2 regions of the Paenibacillus sp. FSL H3-0329 genome follow, and region 1 is predicted to be linked to the other one. Evidence: predicted binding sites of a transcription regulator. Region 1 holds the regulator's gene; the other holds the start of a gene.
What was found. The regulator Rex, encoded in region 1, represses fermentation and respiration genes when NADH is low (regulators of the CRP and FNR family bind a similar motif). The targets are predictions, from matches to a motif close to TTGTGAAATATTTCACAA.

Region 1 (8,068 bases):
AATGAGGCGTGATGTTACAAATCCTGGGGATTCATAAATCATTACACCTTTTTTCTCAACAATTTCATCAACAAAGGATTTTGTATCTTCAAAAGTTGCATCTGAAGTTTTCAGACCGCGTACAATTTCAACAAGATCCACTTTAGCTACAGGGTATATGAAATGCATTCCGATCACGCGTTCCGGATACATTGTAGAACTTGCAAGTTCAGTCAAGCTAAGTGTTGACGTATTGCTGGCAAGAATAATGTGGTTTGGACATACTTGATCCAGTTGATTTAATATTTTTTTCTTTTCTTCTAAATCCTCAACGATTGTTTCGATAACCATGTCACAAGAGCTCAGCTCTGCGAAATGTGTCACTTTTTGAATGCGGCTAAGAATCAGCTTCTTCTCAGCTTGAGTGATCGCCCATTTCTCCAGTTGCTTATCTAGACTTGTCTCGATCATTTCGTAGGAGTAGTCCAGTTTCTCAGGGGTTTTCTCCACCAGCAATACATCCAGGCCCTTGGCTGCCAGCATTTCGGCAATCCCTTGTCCCATTGTGCCACCGCCGATGACACCAATTTTCTTGAAATTCATAAAAAAGTCTCCATCCTTTCAGGTATCTATACTTTTGTATTGTACCTTGTCTGTCGCAAAAATTTATAAAGCCCGACATATAATGATATCTTAGCATGCCTGAAAAGTAAAAAAAAATAACCAGCATAAATATTTATGCTGGTAAACGCACGCTGTCACGAAATTGACATCGAAATTGCTCTCCAGAGAGCACTTCTTCCTTCATTAAAATGTCAAGGGAGTAATCAAATACATTTCGTTGCTTTTCAAGGTGGTCGTGAGTACGAACCATCAGTTCATCCAAAATTTTACTGTTTTCCTTCATAAGCTCTTCAGTGGTAACCATTTCCAGCTTGGCGATACCCAACGAAGTCAATCCGGATTTCATCATGGTTTCGACAATATTCAGGGCCTGATCAAAATCGCCACGCGAACCTGTGCTTCGTCCGCCATAATACATTTCTTCTGCAGCCGCTCCACCAAGTGCGATCATAATCTGATCTTCGAGATAATCTTTGGTGTACAAATACTGCTCTTGCTGAGGATTGTGACGTACATAACCAAGGGCTTGCCCCCGCGGAGTCAGCGTAACCTGACTAACACTTCCCGGACGCAGCAGCTCTGCCATAATGGCATGTCCCAATTCGTGGATCGCCACCCGTTTTTTCTCTTCGTGGTTAGTTTCTCTGTCCGTTTTTTCCCCCATCATAACCTTGTCAATCGCCATCGACAGATGCCGCTGCTCAACCTCTGTCAATTCCTCACGCATCATATAAATTGCTGCCTCATTCATAACACTTTCGAGCTGAGCACCGGAAAAACCATAGGCTTCTTCGGAAATTTTGTCGAGGTTCACATTTGCATGAAGTGGCTTATTTTTGGCATGCAATTCGAGAATCGATTTGCGGCCTTTTTTATCAGGCATGTCCACTTGAATATGACGGTCAAACCGGCCAGGACGCAGCAATGCTGAATCAAGCATTTCTTTACGGTTAGTGGCTGCTACCAGCAGAATGCGCGGCGTTTCGTTGTTATAGATCCCGTCCATCTCAGTCAACAGCTGATTCAAGGTCTGATCATATTCTCGCTGCTGTCCGCCTTCACGCTTACCGCCAATTACGTCAATTTCATCTATGAAAATAATAGCGCTTTGCTTGTTTTCCTTAAGGGCGCGGGTACGGGCATCCTTAAACAAATCGCGGATACGGCCGGCACCGACACCTACGTACATTTCTACAAACTCACTGCCTGATGCTGCCACAAATACAGAGTTCGTATAATGTGCTGCTGCTCTAGCCATAAGGGTCTTACCTGTTCCTGGAGGGCCTGTAAGCAGAATCCCTTTCAAAGGCCGAATCCCGAATTTGCTGATTTCCTCATGCCGGATCAAAAAATCCAACGCTTCACGAAGCTCCTGCTTTGCATTGTCTTGCCCGCCAATTTCTTCAAAAGTAAGCTTTGAAGGTCCATCCTTCTTGCGTTTCTTCCCGGCACCTGCATTTACCGCAAGTCCGCCTCTTAAATGAGCAATGATAAGTAAAGCCGTGAGCATCCCAGCAGCAATAACGATCGGGAATATATTAATGCCTAGAAAAGCCATAAAAATAAACAAGACAGGAACAAATCCGATTAGAATTTCTTTAAGGTATTTAGGCATTATTCCATACCCCCAATGTCGCAGGTTTGCGCGGCAAAATAATAAATTTGCTTTCTTTTCCATTACTCAAGCTTACATAGACATTATTGTCGTCAATTTCTGTTGAGGCTATCACATTTTTATATTGCGGATATTGCGCTTTGAGTCCATCAAGTTCTGTGGGTATAAGTGTATATTTACGGCTCTCCATGGCTTCAGCTACAGAGAACATCGCTTTATCCCAGTATTCATCCAGCAGTTCACTGGAGTTCTGTTCTACATCAAGTTTCAGTGTACGTCCATCAATCATCGATTTTCCTTCTTTAGAGACGTACTGAACCAGTTCACGTAATTTCGTGCCTGGCTGGAGATCAAGTTTCAAAGTGACCTCATTGCGGTTAATACTGATATGAGAATCATTGACGCCCTCATATTGAGATACAATCTTCTGAAGTGGTTCCTGCATTGCAAACTGACGATACAAAAAGAAGCCACCAAACAATAGAGTAGCCGACAGTAGAGACGTTATCAGCACAGGTACAAGACGTAATTTCAAGAAACGTCCTCCTCTCAAAGATGACAAAATATAAAGCTCAGTATAATAATTTATAGCTACTTGAGAGCTCATCAGAGAGACTGAAGTCTCTTATTGCTGTTCTAATTACAAGTAGTAGTATATCACAGGTGTATATACTAATTTCAAAATAAATGTGAATATATTTAAAATTTAATTTTTTAAATATTTCCATCAATACCAAATATATTCCTCGTTTTCGACAAAATCGGCCTTGATTTTTAATCAATCGGCCTATTTTTGTATGTGAATTTAAGAGAATATTCGGTGATAACCACCCATTCAGTATATCACTTAGTATATCACTTTTGTACATCAAATAAATGTAAACAAGCGAACTTATAATAAGTTCGCTTGTTTACATTGCCACCCTTAATTTCCTTATGTTCGGCTTAACTTTTAGGTAAACTGTAACCTTCACCCATTCGGGACCCATCCGAAAACCGATAAAATTGATAATAATACCGACCGCTCTGTTTATAAAAAAGCTGCCAAGCATACTCTCCGTTATATACTCCCGGCAGCAAGCGTTCAATCGTTATGTCCGGAAGATCAGCTTTGATAATGCCGCGTATTTGGGCTTCTGAGGTTCCTTTACTTAGTTCCTCAGCAAACACTGCGTCGTCGCCTTCAGCAAATTTTCCATCTACCGTAAAGCGGACCCAGACCATAAGAGCAGTCCCGGCTTCATTTTTTCCTGTTAAAACCCAGTACACTGCATTTTCATCCCAAACCGATTTTTGTGCTTTGGTTACCTCTGTTAGACCCGCTCTGGTTTTGGCAACATCCTTGGCGATATCCTGCTCGTTCCATTGATCTTTCATAATATAGGCATAGAACTGGATAAGTCCAAACCCCAGGAGCAGAATCAGAACTGACCCCAGGAGGATCCATTTTTTCCTTTTCTTCAAGGTACAGCTCCCTTTCTAGTAATATATCTTTTTTGATTATATAACACACCCGCGTGTTTATCCAAAATTTCATAATTTTCTAGCTTTCCCAGCCTTTAAAATGTACAAAAGGCCGCAACTTTTGCTAAAAGCAAAAAGTCGCAGCCTATTATTTATTCGTTATTATCCAGACTTAACGCTTCAATAAACCTTCGAAGGCTTCTTGCGCTTTACGCCGGATAGCTTCCTCATCCAGGGTTAAGCATTGCCCATGCTTGATGACCTGTTTACCATTCACCCACACATGCTCAACATCCTTAGCGCTAGCAGAGTAAACTGCATGAGACAACAGATCTGTGTGTGGCAGCAAATGCGGCTGATCTATATCAATTGCAATGAAATCAGCTTTCATCCCAACAGCAAGTCTACCTACATTATTTAAAAAGATGGACTGGGCGCCATATTCTGTAGCCATACGTAGAGCTTCTGGAGCTGGAACAGCCGTTGGATCACCGCTGACACCCTTATGAATGAGAGCTGCAAGCCGCATCTCTTCAAACATATCCAAGTTATTGTTGCTGGCCGCGCCATCCGTGCCAAGAGACACCTTCACACCAGCTTTTAGAAGATCAGTAACCCGAGCCACTCCGCTAGCCAGCTTCAAATTACTGCCCGGATTATGAGAGACACCCACATTATGGCGAGCCAAGATCTCAATCTCTTCATCATTTAAATGAACACCATGTGCAACTATCGAGGGACGTGTGAACATTCCAAGCTTCTCTAAGTGAGCTACAGGACGCAACCCGTAATCCGCCACATTTTGTTCCACTTCACGTTTCGTTTCGGACATATGCGTATGCATCGGTAAATCCAGATCATGCGCTGCCTGCACGAACTTAACCAGGAAGTCCGGAGGGCAAGTATAAGGGGCGTGCGGCGAGATCATAGTAGTAATTCTACCGTCCGCCTTTCCATGCCAGTTACGGGCAAAAGAAATCGCTTCCGCAAGCTTGTGATTCTGTACATCCTCTGGACATAACCCGATCACACCACGCATCAATACGGAACGGATACCTGATAACTCAGCTACCTCAGCTACTCGGTCCATATGATCATACATATCGAGGAAGGTCGTAGTTCCACCCTTCAGCATTTCCAATACAGATAAGGAGGTTCCCCAGTATACATCATCACCGGTGAACTTTTCCTCCATCGGCCACATTTTCTCCTGAAGCCACACTTGTAGCGCTAAATCATCTCCATATCCACGCAGCAAAGACATCGCCGCATGACCATGTGTGTTTACAAGTCCAGGCATGAACAGCAGACGACTGCCATCAACCACTTGCACTCCAGCTTCCATCTGAGGCTCTTCTTTTCCTATGTAAGTGATTAAATCATCTTCAATAGTCATATATCCACTCAGAACCGGCTCATCCGTTCCCGGAGTCAGAAAATACCCGCCCTTAATTATCGTTTTATTGCTGTTCATGTTCGCTTTCTTCCTTTCCATCCCGCAAGTAATAAGCAAGACTTTGCAGATCAGTTGTAAAATCAGCTGCATGCACCCGGATATTCGGTGGTGTCTTCAGAATCACAGGGGCAAAGTTCAAAATCGCTTCAATCCCAGAAGAAATGAGAATATCTGCTACATTTTGAGCTTCTGAATCAGGTACGGTAATAATGGCAATGCGAATACCTTGCTCACGAATCGTGCTGCCTAGTTCATCCATTGGTTGCACAGTAAGGGAGTTGATCTTACGTCCAACCTTAGGAGCGTACGAATCAAATATAGCCGTGATTTTCATAGTATCTTTGAGATATGCATTGTAATTAGACAAGGCATGTCCGAGATTACCTGCCCCTACTAAAGCTACATTAAGCTGTTGATCCAGCTTCAGAATATGACGGATTTTCTCAATAAGATACGTTACATCATAGCCGATACCTTTTCTGCCGAAGTCACCAAAATACGCTAAATCCTTACGAATCTGTGCGGGATTAAGATCAAGCTTTTGTCCAAGTTCCTGAGAGGAAACTGTTAATATTTCGCGATTCTGGAGATCATTCAAAAAACGCAAATACACAGGTAGTCTGCGAACAACGGCTTCTGATATTTTATCCGATTTCATATTTTTCCTCCTAAAAATAGTAATGTTCTTGTGAAAATCCATATTCAAACGTATACCTCTCCTTATTAAGGGCGGTACTGTAACTTACCGCCCTTAAGGATAAGGAGGAGCTAAACTGAAGACGAGCATTTTAAGAAGCGCCGCCATCCTCTAGCCATTCCGCTATGCGGGGGACCATTTGATCAGTCAGCATATGCTCCATTTTGGGACCAGGCAATGAATAAAGGAAATACTTCCCGTAATGAGATTCAATAACCCTTGTATCATAAACAATAACTATTCCGCGATCCTGCGCCGTGCGAACCAGTCTTCCGAATCCCTGCTTAAAACGAATAACCGCTTGAGGAACAGATAATTTCATGAACGGATTCTTCTTCTGGGCCTGCAATAACTCCGACTTCGCTTCCGCCAACGGGTGATTCGGTGGTTGAAACGGAAGTCTCACGATGGCCAGGCAAGTCAGTGCTTCACCTGGAATATCTACACCTTCCCAGAAGCTGCTCGTCCCCAGCAGAACGGATGCTGCACTGTCCTGAAAGCGGCGGATCAGCTTGCTCCGGCTGCCACCTTCCACGCCTTGACCAAGCACCGTAATCTCTTGTGAGGCCAAAGCCTCTTTAAGCGGATCATATACCTGACGCAGCATTTTATAAGAAGTAAACAGAACCAGCATCCGCCCACGTGTTGTTTTGGCAGCTTCTGCTAACGACTGTACGAGTGTATCGACAAATCGAGCATCGCCCACACTGCCCTTCACACTAGGAAAATCACGCGGTATAACTAGCAGCGCCTGCTCGCGATACTTAAAGGGAGATGGAAGGAGTGAGGTCATTAGACGTCCCTCTTCCGCAGCTTCGTTAAGTCCGAGATTATCAATCATAAACTGAAAAGATTTATCTACAGACAGCGTCGCCGAGGTAAGCACGATGCTTTTTTTCTTATCGAAGAACAACTCTTTAAGCTGGCTGCTAACATCCACAGGGACGGCATACATCTGCAGTGATTTGCTGCGGTAATTTCCATTTGCCTCCAGCCAATATACTACATTATCGTCATTCAGCCCCATAAAGAATCTTACTTGCTCACGTATGGAAGCCAAATCCTTAAATAAACCGCTAATATCAGTAACAAGACTGTCTGCTGAGGATTGGCTTTCCTGGTCACGCATCTCATTAAGCATTTTATCACCCTTACGGATGATGTCGCTTAACGTCAGATTCATAGTGTTCTCAAGCGCAACTAATTCATCCCAATCCTTCGGCTTACGGGCGGGAAGCAAACGCATAACCAGTTGTCCCGCTTCCCCTGCTGCCGCATCACTGCGTTCCGGCAAAAGGCTGAACAGCTTGTCGCTGAGTGCATCCCAGGTTTCTTTGACAGTAAGCAGATCCGGGTAGATCCGATCGATGACTCCGCTCCATTCTGAAGCCTCTTCACTGCCTGACGACTGTAAGATCTGGCGCAGAGCAGGAAGCTGTCCGTTTCGGCTATCTTTATACAGTCGCGATAACGTGTGTGCCACAGTGAAATGCTTCATATGCATGCCAAGATGTTTACCAGCCACATCTTCTAAATGATGTGCTTCATCAATTACAAGATGCTCGTAAGCTGGAAGCAGCTGGTGCCCAGCTTTAACATCTGCGAATAGCTTGGAGTGGTTCGTAATGACCACGTCAGCAATCCCAGCTTCATGCTTGGCCCTATGATAATAGCATTTGCGGAACCAAGGACAGGAACGGCCCAGACAGGAATCGGTATCGCTTGCCACCGTCTCCCAGAAATCACCGCCCCGGCCGCTTAAATTCAGCTCTTCATCATCCCCTGATTCACTTTGAGTGAGCCATACGATCATCTGAGCTGCAGTAAGCGCATCTTCCCTTGGGCTTATAAAGTCCTTTTTATTAATTTTATGCTCAAACTTACGCAGACACAAATAATGTCCTCTTCCCTTAAAAATAGCAGCTTTAAACGGAAAAGGAACTACCTGCGTTAACAAAGGGATATCCCGCTCGCGCAATTGGTCCTGCAGATTAATGGTATGAGTGCTGACCATGACTTTTTCATTGGTGCGAACGCTTTGATAAATGGCAGGCAACAAATAACCGAGCGATTTACCGGTTCCTGTGCCCGCTTCGATCAGTAGGTGTTTGTCTTCGGCAAGTGCCGTCATCACCTCATTGATCATAATATCCTGAGCTTCCCGGCTTTCATACTGCGGTAATGTGTCTTTAAGTCGTTTGGTTACTTCGTCCATATAATCAGTAAAAGATAA
Region 2 (8,068 bases), 2.5 Mb from region 1:
CAATATTCTCAGCAATCGTTCCGTCGAATAGAAACGTCTCCTGCAGCACTACACCGATCTGACTACGCAGATCTGACTGGCTGATATTTCGGATGTCCACACCATCGATGGTAATGGTTCCCTCATCTGTGTCATAGAAGCGACAGATCATATTAATGAACGTCGACTTACCGGCACCTGAATGTCCGACCAGACCAATCATCTCGCCCGCACCCACTTTTAAATCCACGTTCTTGAGCACAGGATGATGTTTTTCGTATCCATAAGTAACCCGCTTAAACTCAACCTCACCATTTACGCGGCCGATGGCTGCTGGATTTACTGTATCAGGCACATCTGACGGAGTATCCATAATCTCAAAGACCCGATCTGCTGCTGAAATCGCATGGCTGGCCCAGTTGATCATTTGGCTCACCCACTGCAAAGGTCCGAGAAGCATCCCAAGGTAGGTCACCAAAGCAATTAGCGTACCGATGGATAATTGACCCTCCAGCACCGTTTTTCCGCCATAAAACCAAATTAATAACGTACCAACACCAGCAACCAACGCAAAAGCAGGAAACATCCCCTGCCATAAGCCTTCGATCCGAATATTATGCCGCACCAACTCCTTATTGGCGACCGTATAACGTGACATCTCTGTTGTTTCCTGGCCGAATGCTTTGACTACACGAATCCCCTGCAAAGAATCGCCAACCAAAGCGTTTAATCTAAAAATAGATCTCCACTGCTGGTACCAACGTCTGCCAATCATCGGCCATAACACGGTCGACAGCACCACCATAAGCGGCATAGGCAGCATAGCAAGCAGCGTTAGCTTCCAATCCATACTGAACATAATAGTGAAAATAGCGATTACCCGCAGCGATTCACCCGAGACCCAGATTACACCGTCAGTCATAAATTGCCGCATCGCCTCTGAATCATTATTCACCCGTCCAATAAATTGCGAAGATTGTCTTCGGTCGAAAAAAGATAAAGATAATTTCATCAAGGAATGATACACATCATGACGAAGATCACCCATGATTTTGGAACCAATCCATACCCCTATAAGTCCACGTACAGTCTGCATTAAAGTTATTACTAAGGACGTGGCTGCTAGCCCGATCACAATCCATAGAAGCGTCGAGCCCATATCCTTTTCTGTCAACACATTATCAACGATCATCTTCGTCAAAAATGGTGGAACAAGCTCTACCAATGTAGTAAAAATCAACATAATCGCCGCAGCGATCATTTGGATCTTATAAGGCTTAGCGTAACTCAACATCCGAAATAGAACCTTGCCGTTACTCTTGCACACCGGACAAGCTTGTGAATCTTCCGGCAGCGGATTGCGGCATTTTGGACAATTTCTTGGAAACTCTTTTTCAGAAGCGGTTGGCCGTTCCTCGCCTTTAGCTACAGCGCCAATTAATTTAGCAGCAAAACCAAATATAGAGGTAAGTGATGCTGTATAACGTATAAGTATAATAGGCCCCGCTTGGGTATCCACAAGCAACGAACCGCCGCCTACCCCGCCTACTACCCGGGCATCGGTAATATTCGAGACTAGAAGCTTTGAGACCAGTTTCCCGTCCGTCCCCCAAACGGAAACCTCCTTCTCAGTCAATACAAGCCACTGCTCACCGAATTGCCCATCTTTCATTAAATCAGATACAGAGTGAAATAAAGGTTGTTCTGTAAGCTGTATTTCTATAGACTTGGGAAGTTTATCAATAGATGTCATACATTTCTCCCCTTTCTTTACCCACCTATTTACTCACATATATTTACAGTGGTAAAGATGAAAAAATGATTATAATTGTTTTGTATGCTTACTTGAATCGAGTAGGAGGGGGCGGCTAGCCCCCGACCTCTCACACCACCGTACGTACCGTTCGATATACGGCGGTTCATGAAATATTCCGTAAGGAGTTGTATCTGTCCAATACACTCTTTAATCCATTGGCTTCCCAATATTGGTTATTCAATGCATGTTGTAGAATTGGACTCCCTGCAATTCGCCAATACCCTTTTCGGGTATTTCCCCACTCATAGGCTTTATCCTTAGGTACCCCTAAGGATATAAGTCTTTTGACTTTGGTTCTAGGGGTCTTCCACTGCTTCCAGAGGCACATTCGTAGCCTTCTTCGTATCCATTTATCCATATCTCGAAAGGTACTTGGGGTATCCGCCAGCGAGAAATAACCGCACCATCCCATGAGGTAGTGGTTTAGTTCCTTGATTCGCTCTTCCATCTTCATCGATCTCTTTCGAGAGGATATCTCCTGTATTCGAACCTTGACTCTCTGTAAGGACTGCTTCGCAATTCTCACCTTTGGTTCTTTGTCCACACTAAAACTAAATCCTAGAAACTTTCGTTTCCAGGGACGGTCTACCGCGCTCTTTACTTGGTTCACCTTCAGCTTTAGCCTCGTCTCGATGAATCGGGTGACCGTTGTCTTGACTCTCTCTCCTGCTCTTAGCGTTTTCACGTAAATATTGCAATCATCCGCATAACGAACGAAGCGGTGCCCACGTTTCTCGAGTTCTTTGTCGAGCTCATCTAGGACAATGTTAGATAATAACGGACTCAGTGGACCGCCTTGCGGGGCACCTTCCGTTGTCGGGGTTACTAACCCGTTCTCCATCACACCTGACTGAAGATATTTGCGGATAAGCAGGAGAACTTTCTTGTCCTCCACTTTCTCCGAAATCTTCATCATCAGTCGGTCATGGTTGACGCGATCAAAGAATTTCTCCAAGTCTAGGTCGACTACGAATCGATATCCTTCTTTCATAAAGGTTCGAGCTTTCCTCACCGCATCATGCCCTCGTCTTTTCGGACGGAATCCATAGCTATGGTCGGAAAACTCTGGATCAAACAATGGAGTTAACACCTGCGCGATTGCTTGTTGAATCATTCGATCTGTCACGGTAGGTATTCCTAGTAACCTAACACCTCCGCCACCGGGTTTCGGGATTTCGACTCGGCGCACGGGGCTCGGTTCATAGGTTCCTTCTTCTATGGCATGCCGCAAGGTCTGCCAGTTTTGTACGATGTGTTCTCGTAAGGATTTTACGGACATCCCATCTACGCCATGACTTCCTTTATTCGCTTCAACACGCTTTAAGGCTTGCAGAAGATTTTCCCGTGATAGCAGTTGCTCCAACATTTTTTTTTAACCTCTCTTTACGTGATTTATACCTTCCATTTGTGCCAAAGATGAACTCCGCCCTGCTGAAGTCCCCCACGGGATTCACCGTTTCCTTCTTCAGTCAGGTCCTTTCGGATTTTTTTTTCTGCATTCATCGCTCATCTTGAACGCCTGGATGTATAAATCCTATTCCATGTTCAGCCCTTCCGCAGCTGTTGCAACAGCTTGCGTACTATGGCGTCTGCTGACTTCTGTGCACTCAGCCTACTCTCACAAGTAGGGTTACGAAGTATACTCGCCTATCACACAGATCTCCCCAGGTAAGAACGCTATCTTCCTCTCCATCTATCTGCTTCATTTACTCTCGTACGCCTTTGGCAGTATGGACTTTGGTTTGTTGTGCAACCTCATCCAGCCTACGTTAGCCTTGTATGAAGTTCGTATTCCTCAGACCGGAGATTTGCCGCTGGCTTCCTTCAGATTCCACCTCGCGGTGGACACCCTTGCCTTAAGCTAATGGCTACTACTGCCTTCGCCATTCGGGACTTCAACCCTATAGATAGCGCCCATGCTGGGCGCACACAAATAAAAAGACACCTCTAAAGGTGTCTTTTTGTATTACTTCCTATGGTACTGGCTATACGTTTATTTCAAAGCTTTCCATACCCAGTTCTCTACTTCTGGCAAATCAATACCCTCTTCACGAATGAATTGGTGATGTTTCTTAACGATAGCATCCATTTCATCTGCGATCGCTTTATAGTCGTTAGCATTAGGCAAGCTCAGAACAGCTTCCTTCGCCAAGTCAAAGCGGTCCATTTGATTCAATACGCGCATATCGAATGGTGTTGTGATATCGCCATTCTCGCGGTATCCGTGTACGTGCAGGTTATGGTTATGGCGATCAAAGAACAAGTCTTTAATCAGACCTTCATATCCGTGGAAAGCGAAGATAACTGGTTTATCTTTTGTGAAAAATTGATCAAACTCTTCGTCAGATAAGCCACGCGGATCTAATTTTTGACTTCTCAGTTTCAACAAGTCTACCACGTTGATATATCTAATCTTAAGGTTCGGCAGTTTTTCATGCAGGATAGAGATTGCAGCCAAGCTTTCGATAGTTGGTTCTGTACCTGCAGAAGCAAAGACAACATCAGGCTCTCCACCTTGATCGGTGCTTGCCCAGTCAATAATCTTCAGTCCTTTATCCACCAGCTCTTGTGCTTCATCCGCACTGAACCATTGTGGACGAGGATGTTTGGAAGAAACGATCAAGTTAATTTTTTGACGGTCATTTAAGACGGTGTCAAAGACAGCCAGCAAGGAGTTCGCATCAGCCGGCAAATACTCACGGATAAATTCTGGTTTTTTATCAGCCAAGTGACCTAGCAAACCTGGATCTTGGTGAGTGTAACCATTGTGGTCTTGTTGGAATACAGTTGAAGTTGCTACCACATTCAATGATGGAATATCCGCACGCCAGCTTTGATCTGTTGCTTTACGCAGCCATTTGAAATGCTGAGTAATCATCGAATCCACGACACGCAAGAAAGCTTCATAGCTTGCAAAGAAACCATGGCGACCTGTCAATACGTAACCTTCAAGCAAACCTTCTGCCTGATGTTCAGACAATTGGGAATCGATAACACGGCCATAAGAAGCTAGGAATTCATCATTCGGCTCAATCACTTGATCCAACCATTGACGTTTCGTCACTTCAAAGACAGGTCCCAGACGGTTGGACATTGTTTCATCCGGTCCGAAAATTCTGAAATTGCGGTTCTCTTCGTTCAGAGAGATAACATCTTTCATGTATTTACCCAGAACGGCCATATCTTGTGCTATTACTTCACCTGGTTTGGAATTATCAAGTGCGAACTTACGGAAATTCGGTAAGTTTAGATCTTTAATTTGGTTGCCAGCATTAGTAACTGGGTTCATTCCCATACGTCTGTCGCCAGTTGGCAGGATCTCAGCAAGTTCAACATTCAGACGACCATTCTCATCAAATAATTCTTCTGGTTTATAGCTGTTCATCCACTCCAATAACGCTGGAGCGTGCTTCATATTCTTTTGATCCACTGGAATCGGCACCTGATGGGCACGGAACGAGTTCTCATTCGGAACACCATCCCATTGCTTTGGACCCGTCCAGCCCTTAGGAGAACGGAAGACCAACATTGGCCAAACCGGACGCGTAAGGTCATTGTTGTCACGTGCATTCTTTTGAATCGCTTCAATTCTTTCTACGATGGTATCAAGCACCTTAGCCATTTCTGGATGCATTAGATCAGGATTTTCGCCTTCAACGAAGAACGGTTCCCAACCCATACCTTTAAAGTATGCAGTAATTTCTTCTTTGGATTGACGAGACAGAATCGTTGGGTTACTGATTTTGAAACCATTTAAGTGCAAGATCGGCAGAACTGCACCATCAGTAACTGGATTGATGAACCGGTTGGAGAACCATGAAGCCGCTAATGGGCCAGTTTCAGCCTCTCCATCACCAATAACAACAGCGGAGATCAAATCTGGATTATCCAGAATAGCACCTACACCGTGGGATAGAGAATAACCTAATTCGCCACCTTCGTGGATCGATCCAGGTGTTTCAGGGGCAGCATGGGAAGCAACTCCACCTGGGAAAGAGAATTGTTTGAACAATTTCTTCAGACCTGGGATATCTTGTGTAATTTCCGGATAAATTTCAGTATAGCTACCATCGAGATAGGAGTTTGAAACCATGACCTGACCGCCATGACCAGGACCCTCGATATAGAACATATTCAAATCATATTTAGTAATGACCCGATTCAAATGGGCATAAATAAAGTTCTGGCCGGGAATAGTTCCCCAGTGTCCAATTGGCTTAATCTTTACGTCTGCTTCTTTCAGCGGTTCTCTTAACAACGGATTATCTTTCAAATACAGTTGACCTACAGAGATGTAGTTAGTTGCGCGCCAGTATGCATCAAGCTTCTCTAAATAAGTTTTTGATGAGTAATCAACATCCATGGATAATACCATTTCTTCCACTCCCCAAAATTTTTTCTGTGTCTACATTGCCGTAATTTCTTCCACAAGTACATCATACCGCCGCCAAAAATTAATTCAACCTTTTCAACAAATGATACGGTCCAATTTTGTGAAAATATGAACATAGTATGAAAAACGGTGTCAATTGTCTGTAAAAATACGTCAATATTAATATATATGTAAAAATATGGGCTGAAGTTTGCGGGAGATATTTGCTGCTTTTCCTTCATCTATTTTACGCAAAATAAAAAAAATAAGACCGAGAAAAATTCCCCAGTCTTACTTTTAATGAACGGACACAAAGGTATTAAATTTTAAGTATTTATAGTGGAAACGCATATGGGAGAATTCAAAGGGTGTGCCATTATCTAAAAAGAAAATCCCTTCCATAATGCTTACTGGCTCATTCGCCTGCAAATGCAGCAGCTCTTGATCCGTAGCCTCAGAGGGTTCTGCGGATATCGATAAAAAGGATTTGGTTACCGCCAGGTTCCGTGAATCCTCCAAATAATTAAAGATAGATCCTTCAATAATAGTCTGATTTAAGTTCTGCACGATTTTGATTGGGATATAACCCGTTTCAATCATAAAGGGTTCATCATCAAAAAGACGCAAGCGAACGATTTTGTATACAAAATCATGTGGTCCTAAAAACAGATCCCGTTGCAGTTCTTCCGTTGGTGGAATGACCTCGAATTTCAGAACTTTAATCTTTGGCTTCTTCCCATTCATTTGAAAATTGTCGGTGACACCTAAATTAGAGCCTTCGTAGTTAAAAATAGATTCATTTTTTATGTATAAAGGATTTATAAATGTCCCTGAGCCACGCTTTTTAAAAATAATGCCGGCATTTGCCATTTTAGTCAGAGCACTTTTAATAGAACTACGACTCACTTGATAAGTTTCACTAAGCGTTCGTTCATCCGGTAATTTCATATCGGGAAACTGCCCAGCAAAAATTTTCATTTTTAAGTCATCAATAATTTGTTTGTAGACAAACTGTGTCATGAAGTACTCCTTTTCAGGTCGATACAAGTTTTATTTCAATCTTTACTATAACATAATAACCAGACGTTTATAATCTATCCGGCCACCTTATTTACGACGGCGATTTGTCATGCGATTGTACATCACTAAACCGGCAATGACCATGCCCAGCGTCCCCATACTACTAGCTGCTTCAGCCTGCATACCAAACAAAATGCACAGGTTAGTGACCAAGCTTTTTGTAAGTACAGCAACAATAATTAACATCAACGGGCGCCAAATGTTGTATCTTCTCATCCAGGCAACACTCCTAATCCAATTTTCTCAAACTATTGATCGATTTCATCTATTATATCACAAGATAGTAACCGCATTCATTTCCTATAACCGTAAAGGAATCGAAACACACCTGCATTTTTTACTTCCCTCTATCTTTTTCTGTATTCTAGCATAGCGAACATGACGTCTATGCGTCATATTCGGTTTCAATTCCTCCGCTCCTCCTATCCGTCAATTACGCCTTTATTCGACTTTTGGTCTGGACTTATCCTTTTTCACGGATTATAATAACGAATGCACACCAAAAGACGAACATTAAGGCGGAAATTATGAGAAAATATATGCAAATATTCCTAGGCACTTCATTTTCTAGCCTATCCCCAAAAGAAATTCAAATTTTAAAGGACCATCTCTTCTGTATCAACACGGATGGGATGATAGAAATGATTGTTGCACCGAAGCACCCCGACTATCAACCCTTGCTTGATGCTTATCAAGGTCAGGACAATTTTCATGTATTAGCTGAAGGCCAGTATTTTTTGCCCGGCTTTATCGACCTGCATGTTCACGCGCCACAATGGGCTCAATCTGGAACTGCATTAGATATTCCACTCTATGATTGG

Region 2: NSQ66_RS01105 (phosphoketolase family protein) is a predicted target of Rex. The motif match lies at 6,287-6,304, and genes of this name have one in related genera.

Annotation. Positions count from the first base shown of each region.
Region 1 covers NZ_CP150150.1:4,558,234-4,566,301, forward strand. The annotation lists gene NSQ66_RS20135 (3-hydroxyacyl-CoA dehydrogenase NAD-binding domain-containing protein) at 1-582, opposite strand, end outside; gene NSQ66_RS20140 (AAA family ATPase) at 716-2,218, opposite strand; gene NSQ66_RS20145 (hypothetical protein) at 2,211-2,753, opposite strand; gene NSQ66_RS20150 (DUF5590 domain-containing protein) at 3,164-3,682, opposite strand; gene NSQ66_RS20155 (amidohydrolase) at 3,855-5,156, opposite strand; gene NSQ66_RS20160 (redox-sensing transcriptional repressor Rex) at 5,143-5,796, opposite strand; gene dinG (ATP-dependent DNA helicase DinG) at 5,927-8,068, opposite strand, start outside.
Region 2 covers NZ_CP150150.1:226,254-234,321, reverse strand. The annotation lists gene NSQ66_RS01120 (ABC transporter ATP-binding protein) at 1-1,732, opposite strand, end outside; gene ltrA (group II intron reverse transcriptase/maturase) at 1,899-3,161, opposite strand; gene NSQ66_RS01110 (hypothetical protein) at 3,526-3,660, shown strand; gene NSQ66_RS01105 (phosphoketolase family protein) at 3,789-6,170, opposite strand; gene NSQ66_RS01100 (GntR family transcriptional regulator) at 6,465-7,187, opposite strand; gene NSQ66_RS01095 (hypothetical protein) at 7,275-7,463, opposite strand; gene guaD (guanine deaminase) at 7,775-8,068, shown strand, end outside.